Regions from separate parts of the Suilimivivens sp. genome, predicted to be linked through region 2. Evidence: predicted binding sites of a transcription regulator. Region 2 holds the regulator's gene; each other region holds the start of a gene.
The links. The regulator Rex, encoded in region 2, represses fermentation and respiration genes when NADH is low (regulators of the CRP and FNR family bind a similar motif). The targets are predictions, from matches to a motif close to ATTGTTAANTANTTAACAAT.
Positions count from the first base shown of each region.

Region 1 (8,050 bases), on a different contig from region 2:
ACAACCTACTTGATTACTAGGGCAAACAGAGAAAGGATTTAATGATCAAAATGAATAAGCTGATCTATCTTGATAATGCAGCAACGACCAAAACCGCACAAGAAGCGGTGGATGCCATGCTGCCCTATTTTACAGAGTATTATGGAAATGCCAGCAGCATTTATTCTCTTGGAGCAGAGAGTAAAAAAGCCATGACAGAGGCCAGAGAGGAGATTGCAGGGAGCATTGGTGCATCGGCACAGGAGATCTACTTTACAGCAGGTGGCTCCGAATCTGACAACTGGGCATTAGTTGCGACTGCAGAGGCTTATGAGAGCAAAGGAAAGCACATTATTACCTCGAAGATCGAGCATCATGCGATTCTGCATACCTGCGAATATCTGGAAAAAAGAGGATTTTCCATTACCTATATTGATGTAGATGAAAATGGGGTACTTAAACTGGATGAGCTGAAAAAGGCAATCCGTCCGGATACGATCCTGATCTCTGTGATGTTTGCAAATAATGAGATCGGAACGATTCAACCTATTAAGGAGATCGGAGAAATTGCCCGAGAGCACGGCATTCTGTTCCATACGGATGCAGTACAGGCCTATGGACATGTGCAGACAAGAGTGGATGAACTTCCCATCGACATGATGTCTGCCAGCGGACATAAGATCAATGGTCCCAAGGGTATTGGTTTCTTATATATCAGAAAAGGTGTTAAGATCCGTTCCTTTGTACATGGCGGAGCACAGGAGAGAAGCCGCCGTGCCGGTACAGAGAATATTCCAGGTATTGTCGGACTTGCTGCTGCAGTAAAGAAGAACTTTGCCAATATGGAAGAGCGTACCAGGAAAGAGACAGAGCTTCGTGATTATCTGATCGAAAGAATAGAGAAGGAAATTCCCTACTGTAGACTGAATGGACACAGAACAGACAGACTGCCGAACAATGTAAACTTCAGCTTTCAGTTCATTGAGGGAGAATCCCTGCTGATCATGCTGGATATGAAAGGAATCTGTGCTTCGAGCGGTTCAGCCTGTACATCAGGTTCGCTGGATCCCTCCCATGTCCTTCTGGCGATAGGACTGCCTCACGAGATCGCACATGGATCCCTGCGCATGACGTTAAGTGAGGAGAATACAAAGGAAGAAATTGATTTTGTGGCAGATGAACTGAAGGGAATTGTGGAAAGACTCCGCAGTATGTCACCGCTTTACGAAGACTTTATTAAGAAAGAGGAAAAGAAGCATGTACAGTGAAAAGGTAATGGACCATTTTAATAACCCGAGAAATGTGGGCGAGATTGAGAATGCCAGCGGTGTAGGTACTGTTGGAAATGCAAAATGCGGCGATATTATGCGTATCTATCTGGATATTGATGACAATCAGATCATCAGGGATTGCAAATTCAAGACATTCGGCTGCGGTGCAGCTGTAGCGACCAGCAGCATGGCAACTGAGCTTGTTAAGGGTAAGAGTATTAAAGAAGCCATGGAAGTGACTAATAAGGCGGTTATGGAAGCACTTGACGGACTTCCGCCGGTTAAGGTGCACTGTTCCCTGCTGGCAGAAGAGGCGATTCATGCAGCACTCTGGGACTATGCAGAAAAGAACCACATAACCATCGAAGGTCTTTCCAAACCCAAGTCAGATATCCATGAGGGCGAGGAAGCGGAAGAGGAAGAGTATTAAAGCTTTTATGAAAAAGAAGGTTGTAGTTGGAATGTCGGGCGGCGTAGATTCATCTGTAGCCGCCCTGCTTTTAAAAGAACAGGGATATGATGTGATCGGTGTGACCATGCAGATCTGGCAGGATGAAGAGCAGGCACTGAAAGAGGAACACGGTGGATGCTGCGGACTCTCAGCAGTTGAGGATGCCAGAAGAGTGGCACAGGTACTGGATATTCCCTATTATGTGATGAATTTCAAGCAGGAGTTCCGGGAAAAGGTCATGGACTATTTTACCTGTGAATATCTGCAGGGAAGGACACCAAACCCCTGTATTGCCTGTAACCGTTATGTGAAGTGGGAGTCCCTCTTGCAGAGAAGTCTGGAGATTGGCGCAGATTATATCGCTACCGGTCATTATGCAAGGATTGAGCAGCTTCCGAATGGCAGGTATGCGATCCGCAATTCCGTAACGGCAAGGAAGGATCAGACCTATGCACTTTATAATCTGACCCAGGATCAGCTTTCCCATACGCTGATGCCGGTAGGGGCTTATCATAAGGATGAGATCCGGAAAATGGCAGTTGAAAATGATCTGCCAGTGGCCTATAAGCCGGACAGCCAGGATATCTGCTTTGTACCGGATGGAGATTATGCAGGTTTTATTGAAAGGGAAAGAAGAGGAAAGGTATCGGGAGAAGGAAACTTTGTTTTAAAGGACGGTACAGTGATCGGCAGACATCTCGGTATCACCCATTATACGATCGGACAGAGAAAAGGACTTGGCATTGCCATGGGACATCCGGTTTTTGTGACAGAAATCCGACCGGAGGCCAATGAAGTAGTAATTGGAGAAGCGGAAGATGTGATGACAGATCACCTGACCTGCAGCCATATCAACTACATGAGCATTCCGGATCTGACGGAGGAAAGGCGTGTATTTGCCAAGATCAGATATTCCCATCCGGGAGAATGGTGCCGGATAAGGAAAGCAGGAGAAGACAGGATCTTCTGTGAATTTGAAAAGCCCGTCAGGGCGGTAACACCCGGACAGGCTGTCGTATTTTATGATGGAGAATATGTACTTGGAGGCGGCAGCATCGAAGGATGAGGCCGCCTTAATTACAGGCAGTGGAAATCGGCGATCCGGTTTTCAAAGGTAGTGTAATAACTGAAACCGCATTCACGCAGAACGTCAGCAGCCCTGTCAAAATCACCGGCGATAGCGGACGGGTCGTGAGCATCTGAACCGATCGTGATGATCTCACCGCCAAGCTGCTTATAGCGCTTTAAAACGCCTGTGCAGGGGTGAACATCCTTCATTCCTTTGCGGAGTCCAGCGGTATTTAATTCAATGCCACGTTCCATTTCCAGAAGACGGATCAGAATCTTATCGAAGATATCCTGATATTTTTCATAGCAGTAATCCTTATCCCTGCTTGCTCCATAGCGGACAACATAATCCAAATGACCGTAGACATCAAAATTGCTGAAGACATCCAGATTCTCAAGGATGGAAGAAAAATATTCCCGGTAGGCTTCTTCGTCACTGCGCCCCTCATAAAAGGACGGATAGTAGGGATCCCTTCCGTGGCAGATATGGGAAGAAGCTATGATGAAATCAAAAGGGTAGCTTCTGGAATACCGGTTCAGTTCCTTCTGGAGATGAGGCTGGATTCCGAGCTCCACACCAAAGAGGATTTGGATCTGATTTTCATATTTTTCTTTTAAGGTAGCCAGTTCATACAGGTAGGAATCGGTGTTTAATTCAAACATACCGGCTTCCTCGGGTTTTCCGTACACATAGTCCATATCCATATGTTCGGTAAAGCACATGGTAGTGAGCCCGAGAGAAATCCCCTTCTTTATCATGTCCTCCATGGGTGCCGTACTGTCGCCGGAATTGTGGGTGTGTAAATGATAGTCTGCGGTGATCGTCAAAGTAAATGACCTCCATTCTCTTCTTCTTAATCCCAAGTCTAGTGGATTTTCTAGGAAAATGCAATGAATCAGAAGAGAAAAGAGGGGGATTTATAAAAATTACATTAAATTTACAGGGAAACAGGAATATTTTTAAATTTACATCTTGCACTTTCCGGACAAATTAGGTAAAATAATCGTGCTGATAAAATTTTGTCAATCTATGGAAGATAAGTTTTCCTGGATGGCGAAATAATATAAAATTTATTCAATTTTAGGAGGAAACTAAAATGGCAGTAAAAGTAGCAATTAATGGTTTTGGCCGTATTGGTCGTCTGGCATTCAGACAGATGTTTGGTGCTGAAGGTTATGAAGTAGTTGCAATCAACGACTTAACAACACCTTCTATGTTAGCACACTTATTAAAATATGACTCTTCACAGGGCAGATATGTAGCTATCGGAGAAGAGGATCAGGTTACTGCTGATGACGAAGCTGGAACAATTACCGTTAAGGGTAAGACAATCAAGATCTACAAAGAGCCCGATGCAAACAATTGTCCTTGGGGCGAGATCGGTGTAGACGTTGTTCTTGAGTGTTCTGGATTCTATACCTCTAAGGCTAAGGCACAGGCTCATATCAATGCTGGTGCTAAGAAGGTTGTTATTTCCGCTCCTGCTGGAAATGATCTTCCTACAATCGTTTACAATGTAAACCACGAGACACTGACAAAGGATGACAAGATCATCTCTGCAGCTTCTTGTACAACAAACTGCTTAGCTCCTATGGCTAAGGCATTAAATGACCTTGCTCCTATCGAGTCTGGTATTATGTGCACAATCCACGCTTACACAGGCGATCAGATGATCCTTGACGGACCTCAGAGAAAGGGCGACAAGAGAAGAAGCCGTGCAGGCGCTGTAAATATCGTTCCCAACTCAACAGGTGCTGCTAAGGCAATCGGACTTGTTATTCCTGAACTGAACGGCAAGCTGATCGGTGCTGCACAGCGTGTTCCTACCCCTACAGGATCTACAACACTGTTATTCGCAGTAGTAGACAAGGCAGTTACCAAGGAAGAAGTTAACGCAGCTATGAAGGCTCAGGCTACAGAATCCTTCGGTTACAACGAAGAAGAGATCGTTTCTTCCGATATCGTTGGAATGAGATTCGGTTCCTTATTCGATGCTACACAGACAATGGTTAGCCCTCTTCCGGATGGAAAGACACAGGTAGAAGTTGTTTCTTGGTATGACAATGAGAACTCCTACACAAGCCAGATGGTTCGTACAATTAAGTACTTCGCTGAGTTAGGCTAATTCAGTTATAAGTATCTGAAAGAAAGACCTGTCTAAAGGTCCGGTCTTATGGACCGGACCTTTTTTGTACGGGATAATGCTTTAATAAATTTGGAGGATTGAATCATGGGATTAAATAAGAAATCAGTTGATGATATCAACGTAAAAGGCAAACGTGTCCTTGTAAGATGTGACTTCAACGTTCCTTTAAAGAATGGTGAGATTACAGATGAGACACGTATCGTAGCAGCTCTTCCTACAATCAACAAGCTGCTTGCAGATGGCGGAAAGGTAATCCTTTGCTCCCATCTTGGAAAGGTTAAGAATGGCCCTAACGAAGGAGAATCTCTTGCACCTGTAGCAAAGAGACTTTCTGAGAAACTTGGCAAGCCTGTAAACTTTGTAGCAGATTACAATGTAACAGGATCTGCTGCTACAGAGGCTGTTGCAGCTATGAAGGATGGCGATGTTGTTCTGCTTCAGAATACACGTTTCCGTGGTGCAGAGGAGACCAAGAATGGAGAAGAGTTCTCCAAGGAACTGGCTGACCTTTGTGATGATTATGTATGTGATGCTTTCGGATCTTCCCACAGAGCACATGCATCCGTAGCCGGTGTTACCAAGTTTGTTCGTGCTAAGGGTGGTTCCTGTGTAGTTGGTTATCTGATGCAGAAGGAAATCAACTTCCTTGGAAACGCAGTAGAGAATCCGGTAAGACCTTTCGTAGCAATCCTTGGTGGTGCTAAGGTTGCAGACAAGCTGAACGTTATCAATAACCTTCTTGAGAAGTGCGATACACTGATCATTGGTGGTGGTATGGCATTTACCTTCTTAAAGGCTAAAGGATATGAAATCGGTAAGTCTCTGGTTGATGATGAGAAGATTGATTACTGTAAGGAAATGATGGATAAGGCTGAGAAGCTCGGTAAGAAGCTGCTTCTTCCTATCGATACTACAGTAGCTGCAGAGTTCCCGAATCCTATCGATGCTCCTATTGAGGTAGAAGTAGTAGATGCTGACAAGATCCCTGCTGATAAGGAAGGTCTTGATATCGGAACCAAGACAGCAGCCCTCTATGCTGATGCTGTTAAGTCTGCTAAGACTGTTGTTTGGAACGGACCTATGGGTGTATTCGAGAACCCTACTCTTGCAAAGGGAACTATCGCAGTAGCTAAGGCTCTTGCAGAAACAGATGCAACTACAATCATTGGTGGTGGTGATTCTGCAGCAGCAGTTAACCAGCTTGGTTTCGCTGACAAGATGAGCCATATTTCAACTGGTGGTGGAGCTTCCCTTGAGTTCCTTGAAGGTAAGGAGCTTCCTGGTGTAGCAGCTGCTGACGACAAATAACCGAAAGCAACTTAGTGAATGCAATATTAAATTTAGAAAGAGGATAATAAAATGGCAAGAAGAAGAATTATTGCCGGCAACTGGAAGATGAACATGACTCCCAGCCAGGCAGTTGAGCTTTGCGCAACACTGAAAGATTTAGTAAAGAATGATGATGTAGATGTAGTATACTGCGTACCTGCAATCGATATCGTACCTGTAGCAGAAGCTATTAAGGGAACCAACGTTAAGTTAGGCGCTGAGAACTTCTATATCGAAGATAAGGGAGCTTTCACAGGTGAGATTTCTGCTCCTATGCTCAAGGATGCTGGTGTTGAATATATCATCATTGGACATTCTGAGAGAAGAGATATTTTCGGTGAGAACGACATCCTGATCAATGCTAAGGTTAAGAAGGCATTTGCTGCTGGACTTAAGCCGATTCTCTGCTGTGGTGAGTCCCTTGCACTTCGTAAGGCTGGCACATACAAGGAGTGGATCGCAAGACAGATCAAGTGGGATCTTACAGATGTAACTGCTGATCAGGTTAAAGAGCTTGTTATTGCTTACGAGCCTATCTGGGCTATCGGAACAGGTGAGACAGCTACAGCTGACCAGGCACAGGAAGTATGTAAGATGATCCGTGACGTTATTGCAGAAATGTATGATGCTCCTACAGCTGAAGCAGTTCGTATCCAGTATGGCGGATCCATGAATGCAGGTAATGCAGCAGAACTCCTTTCCAAGGATGACATCGATGGTGGTCTGATCGGTGGAGCAGCTCTTAAGCCTGACTTCGGAAAGATTGTTAACGCTTAATTAATGTGGAATGGATATTCTGGAAACAGAATCAAGGTATAACAAAAGAAAGAACTCTGGTGCGTATTGCATCAGGGTTCTTTACTTTTAGGACAATAGAAAGTATACTGATAAAAACAGATTAAAAAAGGTTGGAGTTCAGAGTGGAATTAATAGGAAATGAATGGATCAGATGCGCAGCAACGGGGGATTCCAATGCTATGCTTATCTGGGTTCTTGTGATCGCTGTTGCATGTGGCGGTATCATAACTTCGATCATTATGCTGCTTAATGGCAAAAATGATAGAAAACAGTCAGGGGAAAAAGGACGTAAGAAGGAGAGGGCTCATGAGAAATAAACTCTATATGGTAATTCCCTGTTACAATGAACAGGAGGTACTTCCCGAAACTTCAAAGCGCCTGAAGGAAAAACTCTCGACACTGGTAAGGGCAGGAAAGATCGATCCAGAGAGCAGGATCATATTTGTCAATGATGGCTCCAAAGACAGAACATGGGAGATCATCAGGAGACTTCATGAAGAAGACCCGGTTTTTGGCGGGGTAAACTTAAGCCGGAACAGGGGGCATCAGAATGCGCTCCTGGCAGGACTGATGACAGTAAAGGATCATGCAGATATGGCTATTTCCATGGATGCAGACCTGCAGGATGATATCAATGCCATTGATGAAATGGTTGAGAAATATCTGAATGGAACAGATATTGTATATGGTGTGAGAAGCAGCCGTGCGAAGGACACCTTTTTCAAAAAGGCGACTGCAGAGGGCTTCTATAAACTGATGAACACCATGGGAGTCAATACGGTATTTAATCATGCGGACTACAGACTGATGAGTAAAAGGGCACTGGAGGGACTAGCCGAGTTTCGGGAGGTCAATCTGTTCCTTCGTGGTATCGTACCGATGATCGGATATTCCACAGATGTGGTTTATTACGAAAGGGGAGAGAGATTTGCAGGAGAGAGTAAGTATCCTCTTGGCAAGATGCTTTCTTTTGCAATAGAGGGGATCACATCTTTAAGCACCAAGCC
Region 1 is NZ_JAXXXI010000008.1:14,412-22,461, forward strand. It holds gene nifS (cysteine desulfurase NifS) at 51-1,247, shown strand; gene nifU (Fe-S cluster assembly scaffold protein NifU) at 1,237-1,680, shown strand; gene mnmA (tRNA 2-thiouridine(34) synthase MnmA) at 1,688-2,767, shown strand; gene WJQ40_RS01165 (histidinol-phosphatase HisJ family protein) at 2,779-3,597, opposite strand; gene gap (type I glyceraldehyde-3-phosphate dehydrogenase) at 3,867-4,895, shown strand; gene WJQ40_RS01175 (phosphoglycerate kinase) at 5,001-6,224, shown strand; gene tpiA (triose-phosphate isomerase) at 6,276-7,022, shown strand; gene WJQ40_RS01185 (hypothetical protein) at 7,166-7,360, shown strand; gene WJQ40_RS01190 (glycosyltransferase family 2 protein) at 7,350-8,050, shown strand, end outside.
Region 1: the regulator Rex is predicted to act here: its motif matches at 3,778-3,797, upstream of gap (type I glyceraldehyde-3-phosphate dehydrogenase).

Region 2 (8,050 bases):
GAAATGTATACCCAAGAATCAGGATCATTTTCCGCACACCCGCTTTCCGGAGAGCCAGTGCTTCCTCTGCTGTTGCCACAGCATAACCACTTACTTCCTCAAGCTGCTCCAGCTCTCTTGCGACCGGCACTGCGCCATGTCCGTAAGCATCCGTCTTTATCACACAGATCAACTTTACCCCCTGCTTCATATTGGTCTTTATATGCTGCACATTCCGGATCAGTGCGTCCAGATCGATCTGTGCATATACCCTCTGATATTCTTCCTTCATGATCAGATCCTCTTTTCCCTCTCTGCTGTTTCTTCCTTCAGCAGTTCTTTCAGTTCAGCAGAAATGTCAGATGCCAGCATTCCCCGTTTTCCCTGCTTTTCTGCAGCCATATCTCCGGCAAGCCCATGGAGGAATACTCCACAGCATGCTGCCTGAAAATATTCAAGTGAAGCAGACAGTGCCCCAATGACACCGGCAAGCACATCCCCGCTTCCTGCAGTAGCCATCCCGTCATTTCCTGTCCTGTTCAAATAAACCATCCTTTCATCCGGTGACGCAACAAGTGTTACCGCATCCTTGCCTGCTATCACGCAGCCATACTCCTTTGCCAGCTTCTTTAAATAAAATGCCGGATTTTCTTTGTAGGTATTCATGGAAATGCCTGCAAGACGGATAAATTCCCCTGGATGGGGTGTCAGGATCACCCTGCCCTTCTGATATTTTAACAGCTTTTCCTGCAGAGAGCCTTCCCTTGCGATCAGATTCAGACCATCCGCATCAATAACTGCTCTTTTTTCTCCCTGTTCCAGGATCATTTCCATCAGCAGCTCTGCGTTTTCATCTGTAGAGATCCCGCATCCTGCCACGATCACATCTGCCCATGCTATACTCTGCCTTACTTTTTCTTCCTCAGGTTTATCCTCATAAGCATAGATCATGGCTTCCGGAAGCTCCCTTAAGATCAGATCCCTGTTTTCGGCAGCTGTAATGATCTTCAGCATACCGGCACCACTTCTTAAAATTGTTTTTCCACACAGAAGTGCTGCTCCAGCCATATCCCTGCTTCCCGCTACAAGCAGTATCCTCCCGAAGGTTCCTTTATTGCCAAACGCTGCTCTCTCTGGCAGAATCCCATGTATATCTTCTTCCCTGTATGAAAAAAACGAAGGCTCCTTTCCTGATTTGAAAGACTCTGGGATACCAATATTATGAACCACGGTATGACCACACAGCATTTTCCCCGGATACAGATAGTGTCCTGCTTTTCCATACTGAAGAGCAACAGTAAGCTCAGCCTTCACTGCACACCCCAGTATCTTCCCGGAATCTGCACAGACTCCTGAAGGGATATCCACAGCGATCACTCTGCTTCCCTTTTCACCATAACAGTTGATTGCCCTGACAGCTTCTTCATATATCCCTGTGATCTCTCTTGTCAGCCCTGTTCCAAACAAACAGTCCACTACCATATCATATTCTGCTTTTGCTGATTTGCTATTGACTGTAATACCAAGCTGTTTCAGGATCGAGAGCTGGCTCCCGCACTCCATGCTCAGCTTCTCTGTATTTCCTATCAGGAAAATATCAGCGTGGATCCCCTTTTCTGCCAGCAGCCTTGCAAGTGCAAGTCCATCTCCCCCATTGTTTCCGCAGCCTGCAAATATTGCAATACGGATCGTTTCAGAGAGAAATGCCTCTATCTCAGAGAACACAGAAAGTGCCGCTCTCTCCATCAGTACCATGGCAGGTATCCCACAGTCTTTGATCGCTGTCATGTCACACACTCTCATCTCTTTGGATGTAACAATATACTCCATAAAACCCCCTTCAAAAAGAAATAGAAAGTACGCCAGCGGGCAGACTTTCTATGATTTCTTTTCTTCCTGTTCTTTTATAACAGGCTTAAAATTCTGAAGATCAAATATATCGACTACTTCCGGTCCGAAGACATTATGCATATAAGTATAAATATTCTGGCTGGTTCCCTGCATCTCCTGCCTTCTCACCAGCTTTTCCTTTAATTCTTCTCTCGTAGAATCAATCCATTCTGTGAGAGTTTCAATTTCCTGCCCATTTTTCTTAAGCAGGTCATAGGAAATCTCCATGGTCTTCAGCATCAGCTTACGATTGACCTCATCCAGTTCTCCCGGCAGACTGATCAGAAGATCCTCGCATTCATCAATCTTTCTGTTACATTCTTCTATCAGTGCTTTATGCTCATCCAGCTTCTTTTCAGCCTTCTTATCTGTCCCGTCACATCCGGTCTCAGCCAGTGTAACGATCTCGTCCATCAGTCTTTTTTTCAGTTTTTTCAGCTTCTTCAATTCATTCGCCGCACCGGCCTGCTGTTTTAACAGCTCTGTCTGTTCTGCAGATAGTGTGTGAATCTTCTTCTCTGCCCCTATGCTTACAACCAGCTGGTGCCATTGGTGATCCAATGTCAATGGCGGCAGCTTCCTGCCAGAAAGGGCATGTCTGAATTCTTCGTCTGATTTTGCCACGTTTCCTCACTCCAATCATCAGGCATCATAATGTGTTTCATATCGGTTAATATTATAGGTCAGCTTCATGAGACTGTCTGAAAGGTGTACATTCTCAACCTGTACATCCGGCGGCACATTCAAATCCACATGTGCAAAGTTCCAGATGCCACGGATTCCTTCCTTGACCAGTTCCTCGGCTACTTCTACTGCACAGTTCTTTGGAATGGTAAGCACTGCAATGTCGATCGCATTCTCTCTGACAAAGGACGACAGCTCCCTCATGGGAAGCACTTCCATATCCCGGATCTTCCTGCCATACAGCGCCGGATTATTGTCAAATATCCCCCGAAATAAAAATCCTCTTCTTTCAAAGTTCATGTAATTGGCCAGCGCCTGACCAAGATTTCCGGCACCTATGATGATCAGATTATGCGTCTGATCAAGACCAAGTATCTTACCGATCTCGCCATAGAGATATTCTACCTTGTATCCATAGCCCTGCTGTCCAAAGCCACCGAAATTGTTGAAATCCTGCCGGATCTGGGAAGCAGTCACCTTCATAATATCACTTAATTCCTGACTGGAAACCCGCTCGATCCCCTGGTCCTTCAGTTCACCAAGATACCGGAAATATCTTGGCAGCCGTCCTATGACGGCTTGTGATATTCCTTTATTTTCCACAATACCAGCTCCCATATGATTAATAATTTTATCATAGCTCAATGTTAAAAAAATGTCAATTCTTCCTGCATTGACAGAAAGCCGCCAAAACGCTACACTCTAAGATGATAAAAACAAATACGAAAAGGACATTTTTTTATGATTTTATCCTGTCAGAATCTATCCAAAGCCTTTAATGAAAAACCCATCCTCAAGGATGTTTCCTTCCATATTGAAGAGCACGACAAAGCAGCAATTGTTGGTATCAACGGAGTGGGCAAAACTACTCTGCTGCGTATCATCGTTGGGGAGCTGCCTGCTGATTCCGGTATCGTCACCCTGAAAAAGGAGGCCTCCTTCGGCTATCTGGCGCAGAACCAGAATGTAAACAGTGAAAATACCATTTATGAAGAATTACTCTCTGTCAAAGCACCTGTCATTGCCATGGAAAAACAGCTCCGTGAGATGGAAGAAAAAATGCATACTGTAAACGGCAGTGAGCTGGACAGCCTCATGGAAAACTATGCCAGGCTGAACCATCAGTTCGAACTGGAAAACGGCTATGCCTATCAGAGTGAGATCGGTGGTGTGCTAAAGGGACTTGGCTTTGCCGAAGAGGATTTTGGCAAACAGATTTCCACTCTCTCCGGTGGTCAGAAAACAAGAGTCGCCCTGTCAAAGCTCCTCCTGAAAAAACCGGAGCTGATCATCCTCGATGAGCCAACAAACCATCTCGACCTGAATGCAATTGCCTGGCTTGAAAACTATCTTCTGAATTATAAGGGTGCCGTTCTTACTGTTTCCCATGACCGTTATTTTCTGGATCGTTTTGCCGGCAAGATCATTGAAATTGATCAGACAAAGGCTACTACCTTCCTTGGCAATTACACAGCTTATGCCGCCAAAAAGGAAATTCTGCGTACTGCTGCAAGAAATGCCTATTTGAACCAGCAGCAGGAGATCCGTCATCAGGAGGCAGTCATTGAAAAGCTGAAAAGCTTTAATCGTGAAAAATCCATCAAACGGGCAGAAAGCCGGGAAAAGATGCTGAATAAGATTGAAGTCCTTGAAAAACCAACGGAAACCCGGGCTGATATCCATATGACACTGACTCCCCGCTGTCAGAGTGGAAATGATGTTCTTCATATAGAGCATCTTGCCAAATCCTTCGATGACCTTTCCCTGTTCCAGGATATCAGCATGGATATTAAAAGAGGCGAACACGTAGCCATCATTGGTGATAACGGTACAGGGAAAACCACGATCCTTAAGATCATCAATGACCTTGTTCCTGCCGACAGTGGTACGATCACACTTGGTACAAATGTACATATTGGCTACTACGATCAGGAGCATCATGTCCTGCATCCGGACAAAACGCTTTTTGACGAAATTTCTGATGAGTACCCTTCTCTTACCGGTACCCAGATCCGTAATACACTTGCAGCTTTTCTGTTTACCGGTGATGATGTATTCAAACTGATCCGTGATTTAAGTGGTGGAGAACGAGGTCGCGTTTCCCTGGCTAAGCTCATGCTTTCCGAATCCAACTTCCTGATCCTGGATGAGCCGACAAACCACCTTGATATCGCCTCCAAGGAAATCCTTGAGGATGCGGTAAATGCCTATGAAGGAACTGTCCTGTATGTTTCCCATGACAGATACTTCATTAACCGGACGGCATCCAGGATCCTGGAACTATCTGGCGGCCAGCTTACCGGCTTTCTTGGAAACTATGATTATTATCTGGAAAAGAAAACCGGTGATCTTCCAAACGGAGATCTTGCTGTGAAAAATACTGTTTCCAAAGCCCCTGCCCCGCCCTCCGAGGGCATGCAGGACTGGAAAGCCCAGAAGGAGCAGCAGGCAAAGCAGCGCAAGAAGGAAAATGATATCCGGAAATGTGAAGAAGAAATCGCAAAGCTGGAAGAAAAAGATAAACAGCTTGATAACGAAATGGCACTTCCCGAAAATGCGACCAATGTGGCAAAGCTTCAGGAGCTGACAAAGGAAAAAGAAAGCATCTCTGCAAGACTTGAAGAATTATATGAAAAATGGGAAACGCTGGAGGCCTTATAAGGCTTCCAGCGTTTTTCTGATTTCTTTAATAAAGCTTTCACTGTTCAGAACAGTTACATTTTCAAGGGATGTGATCAGGGCAAGATCCTTTGTCATCTTACCGTCTTCGATCGTCTTTAAGGTTGCCTTTTCCAGCCTGTCCGCAAAGGCGATCAGATCATCAAGGTCATCCAGTTCCCCTCTTTTCCGGAGTGCCCCGGTCCAGGCAAATATCGTTGCCACAGAGTTTGTAGAGGTTTCCTCCCCCTTCAGGTGCTTATAATAATGTCTCTGTACCGTTCCATGTGCTGCCTCATACTCATAAACACCGGCAGGGGATACCAGCACAGAGGTCATCATGGCAAGGGAGCCAAATGCAGAAGAAACCATATCACTCATCACATCACCGTCATAATTCTTGCAGGCCCAGATGAAGCCGCCCTCTGCTTTCATGACTCTGGCTACCGCATCATCGATCAGCGTATAGAAATAGGTGATTCCTGCATCCTTAAACTGCGCTTCAAATTCCTTTTCATATACCTCCTGGAAAATATCCTTAAAGTCATGATCATATTTCTTGGAAATAGTATCCTTAGTTGCAAACCACAGATCCTGCTTCGTTGATAATGCATAGGAGAAGCATGCTCTCGCAAAGCTGGTAATGGATTTATCTGTATTATGGATTCCCTGGATAATACCGCTTCCTGTAAACTGATGGATCAGTTCTCTTGTCTCTGTTCCGTCCTCTGCTGTAAACACCAGCTCTGCTTTTCCAGGTCCCGGCACCTTGATCTCTGTATTTTTATAGACATCACCATAGGCATGACGTGCCAGTGTGATCGGCTTCTTCCAGTTTCTGACACAGGGCTCGATTCCCTTTACTACGATGGGCGCACGGAATACAGTTCCATCAAGGATCGCACGGATCGTACCATTCGGACTCTTCCACATCTCCTTCAGATTATATTCTGTCATTCTGGCTGCATTTGGTGTAATGGTCGCACATTTAACAGCCACACCATACTTTTTCGTAGCCTCCGCACTCTCCACAGTTACCCTGTCATCAGTCTCATTTCTATGTTCCAGCCCAAGATCATAATATTCTGTTTTCAGATCAATATAAGGAATAAGCAGCTCATCCTTGATCATCTTCCAGAGGATCCTGGTCATTTCATCCCCGTCCATTTCCACGAGCGGGGTGGTCATTTTTATCTTCTCAGCCATATGCTCTTTCTCTCCTATTCCTGCTCTTCATTCTTATAAATATCGTACAGGCCATTCTTTACCATGTTATTATAGGCATTATTCATATGCAGGGTTGCCAGTCTTTCTGCTTCATCTGCATTGCCTGCCTTGATAGCCTCCATGATCTGTCTGTGTTCATTATTGGATGCAATTCCTCTTTCCTTCGTGGAAAGCGTCTTCTGTCTGATCCTTGCTACATACTGGTGAAAATCTACAAGCAGTCTTTCCAGCATCTTGGAATTGCAGGCATCATACAGGATATGATGAAACCTGTTATCCAGCTCCGTCATCTGTTCCATATGCCCCTTGGACGCATGGAATGCTGCCAGATATACATTCTCTTCCAGTTCTTCAAGCTGCTCCTCTGTGATATTCTCCGTGGCAAGTCTTGCACACATTCCCTCCAGGGAGGAACGGATCATGTAAATGTCCTTTACATCCTTGGCGGTAATACCTGTCACATAGGCACCCTTATTGGGAATGATCTGGATCAGTCCCTCCAGCTCAAGCTGCCTGAAGGCTTCTCTTACAGGCGTTCTGCTGACTCCCAGCTCTTCCCCTATGGCAACCTCCTTCAGCTCCTCGTGCTCTTCATACTTTCCGCTTAAAATATCCTCCCGGAGCCTGTTAAACACTCTGCCTCTTAAGGAATATTTATCTGTTACTTCTTTTTTTACATCATAACTGCTCATTCTGTTATCATTGCCCTCTAACCGATAGTTGTGTCAAGCCTTTTGCAGGCTATTGCGATCTGCTCGATCAGCTCTGCATCTGTTATGACAGTCACACGGCCTTCTTCATATTGTTTGTCTACCCATTTCTTGACCTCTGCAACGAGTGGGCTTGACTTGTCAAGCTGCTTCTCAGCCTTCAGTTTGAAATAAGTATTGATCCAGTGTGCAATTCCTGCAAGACCGGATGTGTTGCTGACTGCACAGAGTGCCGGACGGTTTAAAAACTTGTCCGTATCAAATATATTATAGATCTCCTCATTTTTCAACAGTCCATCTGCATGAACTCCGGCACGTGTCACATTAAAGTTCTTTCCTACGAAAGGCGTCCTCTCCGGAATATGATAGCCGATCTCCTTTTCATAGTACTCGGCAAGCTCAGTGATCACAGTGGTATCCATACCATTTAAATCTCCCTTTAGCTGGGCATACTCAAATACCATGGCCTCAAGAGGCGTATTACCGGTTCGCTCACCAATACCAAACAGAGATGTATTGACACCGGAGCATCCATACAGCCATGCCGTTGTGGAATTGACCACTGCTTTATAGAAATCATTATGTCCATGCCACTCGATCATTTCATGCGGTACACCTGCATGGGTATGCAGCGCATAAATGATACCCTGTACACTTCTCGGGATAACAGCACCCGGATAATTGACACCATAGCCCATGGTATCGCAGGCTCTTACCTTGATCGGAATCTTATACTCCTCCATCAGCTTCATAAGCTCCAGACAGAATGGCACGACATAACCGTAAATATCCGCTCTTGTGATATCCTCCAGATGGCATCTGACACTGATGCCTTCTTCCAGGCAGTCCCTGACAATGCTTAAATAATGCTCCATTGCCTGGCGTCTTGTCATTTTCAATTT
Region 2 is NZ_JAXXXI010000035.1:137,565-145,614, reverse strand. It holds gene alr (alanine racemase) at 1-271, opposite strand, end outside; gene WJQ40_RS05775 (NAD(P)H-hydrate dehydratase) at 274-1,809, opposite strand; gene WJQ40_RS05770 (hypothetical protein) at 1,858-2,493, opposite strand; gene WJQ40_RS05765 (redox-sensing transcriptional repressor Rex) at 2,512-3,156, opposite strand; gene WJQ40_RS05760 (ABC-F family ATP-binding cassette domain-containing protein) at 3,295-5,214, shown strand; gene WJQ40_RS05755 (NADP-dependent isocitrate dehydrogenase) at 5,209-6,417, opposite strand; gene WJQ40_RS05750 (GntR family transcriptional regulator) at 6,432-7,130, opposite strand; gene WJQ40_RS05745 (2-isopropylmalate synthase) at 7,148-8,050, opposite strand, start outside.

Region 3 (8,050 bases), on a different contig from region 2:
ATAATCAACTGAAGCTGCTGCATCAAGGTTAACCTTCTCGCCTGCTCCCTTTCTTACCTTATCGGAAGCCTTAGCGATCTGGGTAGGTGAACCCTTCAGACCTAAATTGGAATCATCTACATCCTTCAGATCTGCTCTTCCCCATACGGTGATGTCAGCCTTGTAAGCATCAAAGATTCCGCCGGGAGTCATATAACGGGGCTCGTTTAATTCAGCAAGTGCTGTAATTAAGCAGGGCATTTTTGCCTTTAATACGTGATATCTGTCATCGAACTGACGCTCAACGATCACGCTGTCGCCTTCTACTTCGATCTTCTGTGCATAGGAGATTACCGGGATTCCAAGATGCTCGGAAATCTGAGGTCCAACCTGTGCGGTATCACCATCGATAGCCTGACGGCCTGTGATGATCAGGTCATACTCAAGGTTACGCAGTGCGCCTGCCAGTGTCTGGGAGGTAGCCCAGGTATCAGCACCACCAAGAACACGGTCTGTTACAAGGATACCCTTGTCAGCGCCCATTGCAATTGCCTCACGAAGAACTTCTTCTGCCTTGGGAAGACCCATTGTCAGAACAGTTACTTCTGCGCCATACTGGTCTTTTAATCTAAGTGCTGCTTCCAGACCTGCCTTGTCGTCAGGATTCATGATAGTAAGCATCGCACCTCTGTCAAGTGTACCGTCGGGATTGAACTTAACGCCGCCCTTTGTATCAGGTACCTGTTTAACACAAACAACGATTTTCATTGTATTATCTCTCCTTATTCTTTCATTCTTATTTCAGCAGGGAACCGGAAATAACCATTCTCTGTACTTCAGATGTACCTTCATAGATCTCTGTGATCTTGGCATCTCTCATCATACGCTCAACGTCGTACTCTCTGATATAACCATATCCACCATGGAGCTGAACAGCCTTGGTTGTTACTTCCATAGCAACCTCTGCAGCATACAGCTTAGCCATAGCAGCTTCTACTGTGTAGCTCTTCTGGGTAGCCTTAGCCATAGCTGCTCTGTATACCATGTACTGTGCAGCCTGAACCTTGGTAGCCATATCAGCTAACTGGAACTGTGTATTCTGGAAAGCACCGATTGCTCTGCCGAACTGCTTTCTTTCCTTTACATAAGCGATGGTTCTGTCAAGAGCGCCCTCTGCAAGACCAAGAGCCTGTGCAGCGATACCGATACGTCCGCCATCCAGAGTATGCATAGCGATACCAAAGCCCTTGCCTTCCTGACCAAGCAGGTTTTCCTTGGGGATACGGCAGTCTGTGAAGATCAGTTCGTATGTGGATGAACCACGGATACCCATCTTATTTTCCTTGGTACCGAAGGTAAATCCAGGAGTTCCTTTTTCTACGATGAAAGCAGAGATCATCTTCTTGCTTCTGCCCTTAGCATCGGTTACAACGCTTGTTACAGCGAAAATTACATAAACATCAGCTTCCTTACCATTGGTAATGAAGATCTTGGATCCGTTCAGAACCCACTCGTCACCATCAAGAACAGCCTTTGTCTGCTGACCCTGTGCATCAGTACCAGCTCCGGGCTCTGTCAGACCGAAAGCACCAAGCTTCTCACCCTTTGCAAGAGGAACCAGATATTTCTGCTTCTGCTCTTCTGTACCATAGGTCTGGATAGGATCACAGCAAAGAGAGGTGTGTGCAGAAACGATAACGCCTGTAGTACCACAAACCTTGGACAGCTCCTCAACGCACATAGCGTAGGTTAAAGGATCACATCCCTGTCCGCCGTATTCCTTCGGAACCGGAATTCCAAGGAAGCCAGCCTTAGCCATCTTCTCAACTGTTCCTCTGGGGAACACTTCTGTCTCATCTACTTCCTGAGCCAGAGGCTTAACTTCTTTTTCTGCAAACTCTTTGAAAAGAGTTCTCGCCATTTCATGTTGTTTGCTTAACGTAAAATCCATGATTTTTATATCCTCCATTAAATATATGTTATTGAGGGAATCCTCAATTAAAATTACTGTGCATCAACAGGGGTCTTTGTTCTGTCTGCATTGTAAATATAGAAACCCTTGCCGCTCTTAACACCAAGATTACCGCCACGGACCATCTTACGGAGAAGAGGACATGCACGATATTTGCTGTCACCTGTTTCATTGTAAAGAACATCCATGATAGCAAGGCAGATATCAAGACCAATGAAATCACCAAGCTCAAGGGGTCCCATAGGATGGTTTGCGCCAAGCTTCATAGCTGCATCAATACCGGCTACATCTGAAACACCTTCCATCTTGATGAAGGCTGCTTCGTTGATCATGGGAACAAGGATACGGTTTACTACGAAACCGGCTGCCTCGTTAACCTGTACAGGGGTCTTTCCGATCTCTTCAGAAATCTTCTTGATGGTGTCAACTGTCTCTACAGGAGTATTTACACCGGCAATAACCTCAACTAACTTCATACGGTCAGCAGGGTTAAAGAAGTGCATACCGATCATAGGACGGTTCAGTCCGTTTCCGATCTCTGTGATGGAAAGGCTGGATGTGTTGGAAGCGAATACACACTCAGGCTTAGCGATCTTGTCAAGCTCTGCAAAGGTTGTCTTCTTTACTTCCATGTTCTCAAATGCTGCTTCAACGATCAGATCACAGTCTTTGCAGAGGTCTTCCTTCAGACCGGGAGTGATCTTTGCAAGGATAGCATCTACTGCTTCCTGTGTTAATTTTCCTTTTTCAACTAATTTAGCATAGCCTTTGGCGATCTTTGCTTTTCCGCCGTCAGCCCACTCCTGCTTGATATCGCAGAGTGCTACTTCATATCCGTCAACCTGGGCAAATGCCTTTGCAATACCCTGTCCCATAGTACCGGCACCGATAATACCTACTTTCATTTCTTTTCCTCCTGAGATTTTCATTATCTTTTATTCTTAACAGCCGGTTTCCTGCCGCAGGCACTACGCCGACTGTCATTTACAGATCTGTGCTTTCAGAAATCAGCAGTTCTTGAAGGGCTCTTTTACTTTTTCCTTGTTCTTGTCAAGGAAGAATGCCATTCCATACTTCTGGTCTTCTGTCTCAAAGCAGTCACCAAAAAGCTTCTCTTCGATCACGATTGCCTGATCCATGTCTGCATCAAGACCTTCGTTGATCGCTTTCTTGCAGTTGCGGACAGCGATCGGTGCATTCTTTGCAATGCCTGCTGCCATCTTCTCTGCTGCAGGAAGTAACTCCTCCTGTGTATAAACAGCGTTTACAAGACCGATTCTGTAAGCCTCGTCAGCCTTGATGTTTCTTGCTGTGTAGATTATCTGCTTAGCCATGCCAGCGCCTACAAGACGGGCAAGTCTCTGTGTACCGCCAAATCCGGGTGTGATGCCAAGACCAACCTCAGGCTGTCCAAATACGGCATTGTCAGAACAGATTCTGATATCACAGCTCATGGAGATCTCGCATCCGCCGCCAAGTGCGAATCCGTTTACTGCAGCGATCACAGGGATCGGGAAGGTTTCGATCTTGCGGAACACATCATTTCCCTTCTTACCGAAGGCTTCGCCCTCTGCCTTGGTCAGTGTGCTCATCTCAGCGATATCTGCACCTGCAACGAAGGACTTCTGTCCTGCACCTGTCAGGATCAGTGCTCTTACTTCATCAAGGTTTACAGCATCCAGAACAGCGTTCAGCTCGTCCAGTACTGTAGAATTCAGTGCGTTCAGTGCCTTCTCACGGCTGATGGTGATAATGGCATAAGCACCCTTCTGCTCATATGTTACAAATTCCATGGTATTAACTCCTTTTTATTTTGTTCACAGAAGTAAGCAGACCTAAGAAGTTAAGCCTGCTTACTTATTTTCCTTAAAATATGCTTAGTCTTCAATCTTAACGACTGTAGAGCATCCCATACCACCGCCGATGCAGAGAGTTGCAAGACCGGTCTTGGCTCCTCTTGCCTGCATCTCATGAAGCAGTGTAACAAGGATACGGCATCCGGAAGCTCCAACAGGATGTCCAAGAGCGATCGCACCACCATTGGGGTTGAGCTGCTTGTCAACATCGATTCCCAGATCCTTACCTACTGCAACAGACTGTGCTGCGAATGCTTCGTTTGCCTCGATGATATCGAAGTCCTCGATCTTCATGCCTGTCTTAGCCATAACCTTCCTGGTAGCAGCAACAGGTCCAATACCCATAACCTCAGGTCTTACACCTGCAAGTGCGCCAGCTACGAAAGTAGCCATGGGCTTAACGCCAAGCTCCTTAGCCTTCTCTTCGCTCATAACAACGACTGCTGCTGCACCATCATTGATACCGGATGCATTACCAGCAGTAACAAATCCGTCAGGATTGATGGTACGGAGCTTTGCAAGTCCTTCGATGGTAGAACCATGACGGGGTCCTTCATCTACCTTGAACTCGATCATTTCTTTTTTCTTCTTAACCATTACAGGTACGATTTCGTTCTCGAAAGCACCGTTCTTCTGTGCTTCTTCAGCCTTTAACTGGCTCTTTAATGCGAACTCATCCAGCTCTTCCCTGGTCAGTCCCCACTCTCTGCAGATATTGTCTGCAGTTGTGATCATGTGGTAATCATTGAATGCATCCCAAAGGGCATCCTTGATCATGCAGTCAACTAAAGTACCATTGTTCATTCTATATCCATAACGTGCCTGAGGAACAGCATAGGGTGCCAGGGACATGTTCTCCATACCGCCTGCTACAACGATGTCAGCATCTCCTGCCATGATCATCTGTGCTGCCTGGTTTACACAGTTCAGACCGGAACCGCAGACAACGTTCATGGTAACAGCGGGAACCTCGATCGGAAGTCCTGCCTTGATAGATGCCTGACGGGCTACGTTCTGTCCAAGTCCAGCCTGGATAACACATCCCATGTATACCTGATCTACTGCTTCCGGAGCAACTCCAGCCCTCTGAAGTGCCTCCTTGATTACGATTGCGCCAAGCTCAGCAGCAGGGGTTGTGCTTAAAGAGCCACCCATGGTACCGATCGCTGTACGGCATGCACCGGCTAAAACAACTTTCTTTGCCATTATTTCTTTCCTCCGTTTGAATCATTTTGTATAAAATTTCAGCCTTACCGGCTGTCTGCAACGATTGTTAATTTTTTGTCATTGCCACAGAAATCATTATAACATAGGGCTTTTACTTTTGCAATCACAATTCACAGAAAAGACATTTGTTGAAAGGGCATTCGTCCACTGGACGTGAAGTTGAAAAAGACGCTTCGTTCTGATGAAGAGCGAAACGTCTTTGAAGCTTTCAGATATGTTGTCACACACCTGATGTTGTATTCGGCATCTCGGTGGGAGTCTGAGTTGGTACCGCTGTAGGTTCTATCTGTGCCGGCTGCGTCGTTCCTGCCGGTGCCTGTGCTGCCGGTACAGCAGGCACTGTCACTGACGCTTCTTCCTTCTTTTCCTGGCTTCTCAGGCTTTCCAGATAGGCCTGCCACTCATCTTCCTTACGGATTTCTTCGACCTTGTCAAAAAAGGCGCTCCAGGAATACAGTGTCTCATCACTGACATTCACACGGCTCACAGGGCTTGCCGCTGACAGAAGTACCATGCCTGCCGGAAGCATTTCTCCCTCGGGAACCACGGAGCCGTCCGCTGAAACAGCGATCTTTTCATCTGCCAGCTTCTGCAGGAAGCCTGCCAGCTCTTCATAGCCATTTTCGATGAGATTCCTGATCTCTCCCTGCAAAAGTGCGGTTCCCTTCATCTTTGTCACATAAGCTGCGTTCACGATGGGAGTGCCTTCTTCCGAAACCGTCACTGCCTGATCCGGCATCCTTTGCATTTTTGCATAGGAAAAGGAAAGGATCTGTTCCCTGCCCTCTGCATCCTTCATCAGGAAACGATAATTGTAATCTGGTGTCGATACGACCTGGATCTTATCTGTCAGGATAACCGGCTGCCTGCAGTCCTTCCAGACCAGCTCATTCTTTTCATTCAGGATGATCTCTTCCTGCCCGGTAAAGAAAACGGACGGTCTGCCGGTATCCTGATTGTACCCGATCACCAGATTGCCGGAGGCATTTTCATGGGCTTTATCTTCACTGTCCTTACTTTCTCCGCTTTCCTGTGATGCCTGCTGGAAGCAGATCATGCTGCCATCTGCCGCATTTCCCGGAAGCGTGATTTCCAGTGTATACGGTATCGTCTTCCCCTTTGCTCCTTCCCTGCCATCTGCTGTCATATTGGAAGCGAGTACCAATACACCAAGTGACAGGAAGCCCGCCGTCAGTACTGCTGTCTTTTTCTTCATTCTTTTCCCCTTTCGCTTACATAAAATTTCCTTTTACACATTTATTATAGCAAATGAAAGGACGTTTCATGCTACCGGTACTAGCAATATCCTTCCATCGTTCTCTGTGATCCGATAAAGCGTGTCATAGGAAAACTCCGTTCCGTCCATGAAGGGTGCAAACAGCTCCTGATTCTCTTCATCAAGAGGCTCTACATACAGATAGCCTGCATGGGACTCCTCGATCGTCTTTAAAAGTGCTGCGCTGTCCGTCGTCTCTCCGCTGATATTTCCGTACATCACAGATACCGGTGCTGCTTCAAAGCTGACATAGGCATTCCTTACCCAGCTGATATCCGACAGATCCCGGAGATACAGTACACGGCCGATGCTTTTCCTCGTTCCTGCACCGATCTTCGCCAGAAAGGCCTCTGCCTTTTCATCTACGATGTCTTCTCTCTCCTGCCGGATCTCTTCTATAGTATTCCTGTAGCCGGTCAGTGCCCGGTAAGACCCCTGATAATCTGCCGTCAGAAGAACCGGTATAGCACAGAGCAGCAGCCCCCGAACAGCATTTTCTGACCTCAGTACAAGATATGCGGTCAGATACAGGCTTCCTATCGTAAAAGGTGCTCCGTACCGTTCAATCGAGGACACCATGCCAAAGGGCTCCAGATACTGCGTTTCCACTGCAAAGATCGTCAGGTGGCTGATCAGGTTCAGGCTGTAAAAGCACGCTGCGCTCAGCAGGGCAAACAAAAGCAGGAATCTGCTGTCCTTGCCGGTTATCTTTTTCCGGATCCCAAGCAGGGCATAAATAACCAGCACCAGAAGCACCAGCATCAGCGGACTTAAATTCAGTATGGCTGTTGAATACCGGTGCAGCGGCCATTTCAGGAAGGCTGTCAGAAAGGCATCTATCATCTGTTCCTGTACATCCGGAATGTTCATGCTTCCTGTCGCCATATGGATCGCAGCGCCTGTCAGCTTGGCAACCCTTCTGTTCATCAGGCAGAAGAAAAGCCAGCTTCCTTCTGTCAGCGCAGGCAGGCATACCACAGCTATAAGTCCTCTTTTCACTGCCTTTCGGTCCTGTGCAAATATTTCATCCCTTCTGTGCAGAAAGTGATATAGCAGTGTAAATAAAAGTCCAAAGAACAGCCAGACCACCCCTGTATTCTTGCAGAGCACCAGTACCATCAGATAACAGGCCTGTCTTCCGTAATAAAACAGGGAAGAATGCCCCTCTCTGTCAAGAACTGCTGTCAGGAATGCCCCATAGATCACAGCCATGGTAAAATCTGCGCAGCATCCGTCCATCCAGAAGGCTTCCACCATGGAAGGGAACAGCCACAGCAGTACAGCGCCGATCGTCATGGTGATTACGTTCTTCTTTCTGATCCGCTCCAGCAGGGGAACAAGGAATGTCAGATTGCAGACATAATATCCTGCAAACATCAGCCCTTCTCTGAACTCTGAGGGTGAAAGATGCAGGAACCACCATTTCAGCATCTGGGTTCCCGGCGGATAATCCCCAAATTCTGCCGCCACGTTTTCATACCGGTCTGCAAAGCCGTTCAGGTAAAAAATGGACTTCACATCTGTGGCCCAGAAATTATAGTCATCCCACCAGCTTGTCAGCTTACCGGATACACACACTGTCACAGCCATAAGCAGCATCAGGGCTGTCAGAAAAGCGGGTGCCCTCAGCTCCCTCCCGGCAAAGGAGACAAGCTCCTTTCTCTTTTTTCTGTCCATCTTAAAGACAAGGAACCCGCTTCCCAGCAGAAATAAGGGTGCCAGGATATCCGTCAGCCAGAG
Region 3 is NZ_JAXXXI010000037.1:16,521-24,570, reverse strand. It holds gene WJQ40_RS07295 (electron transfer flavoprotein subunit beta/FixA family protein) at 1-747, opposite strand, end outside; gene WJQ40_RS07290 (acyl-CoA dehydrogenase) at 776-1,930, opposite strand; gene WJQ40_RS07285 (3-hydroxyacyl-CoA dehydrogenase NAD-binding domain-containing protein) at 1,984-2,856, opposite strand; gene WJQ40_RS07280 (enoyl-CoA hydratase-related protein) at 2,959-3,744, opposite strand; gene WJQ40_RS07275 (acetyl-CoA C-acetyltransferase) at 3,829-5,013, opposite strand; gene WJQ40_RS07270 (hypothetical protein) at 5,255-6,250, opposite strand; gene WJQ40_RS07265 (hypothetical protein) at 6,317-8,050, opposite strand, start outside.
Region 3: the regulator Rex is predicted to act here: its motif matches at 5,077-5,096, upstream of WJQ40_RS07275 (acetyl-CoA C-acetyltransferase).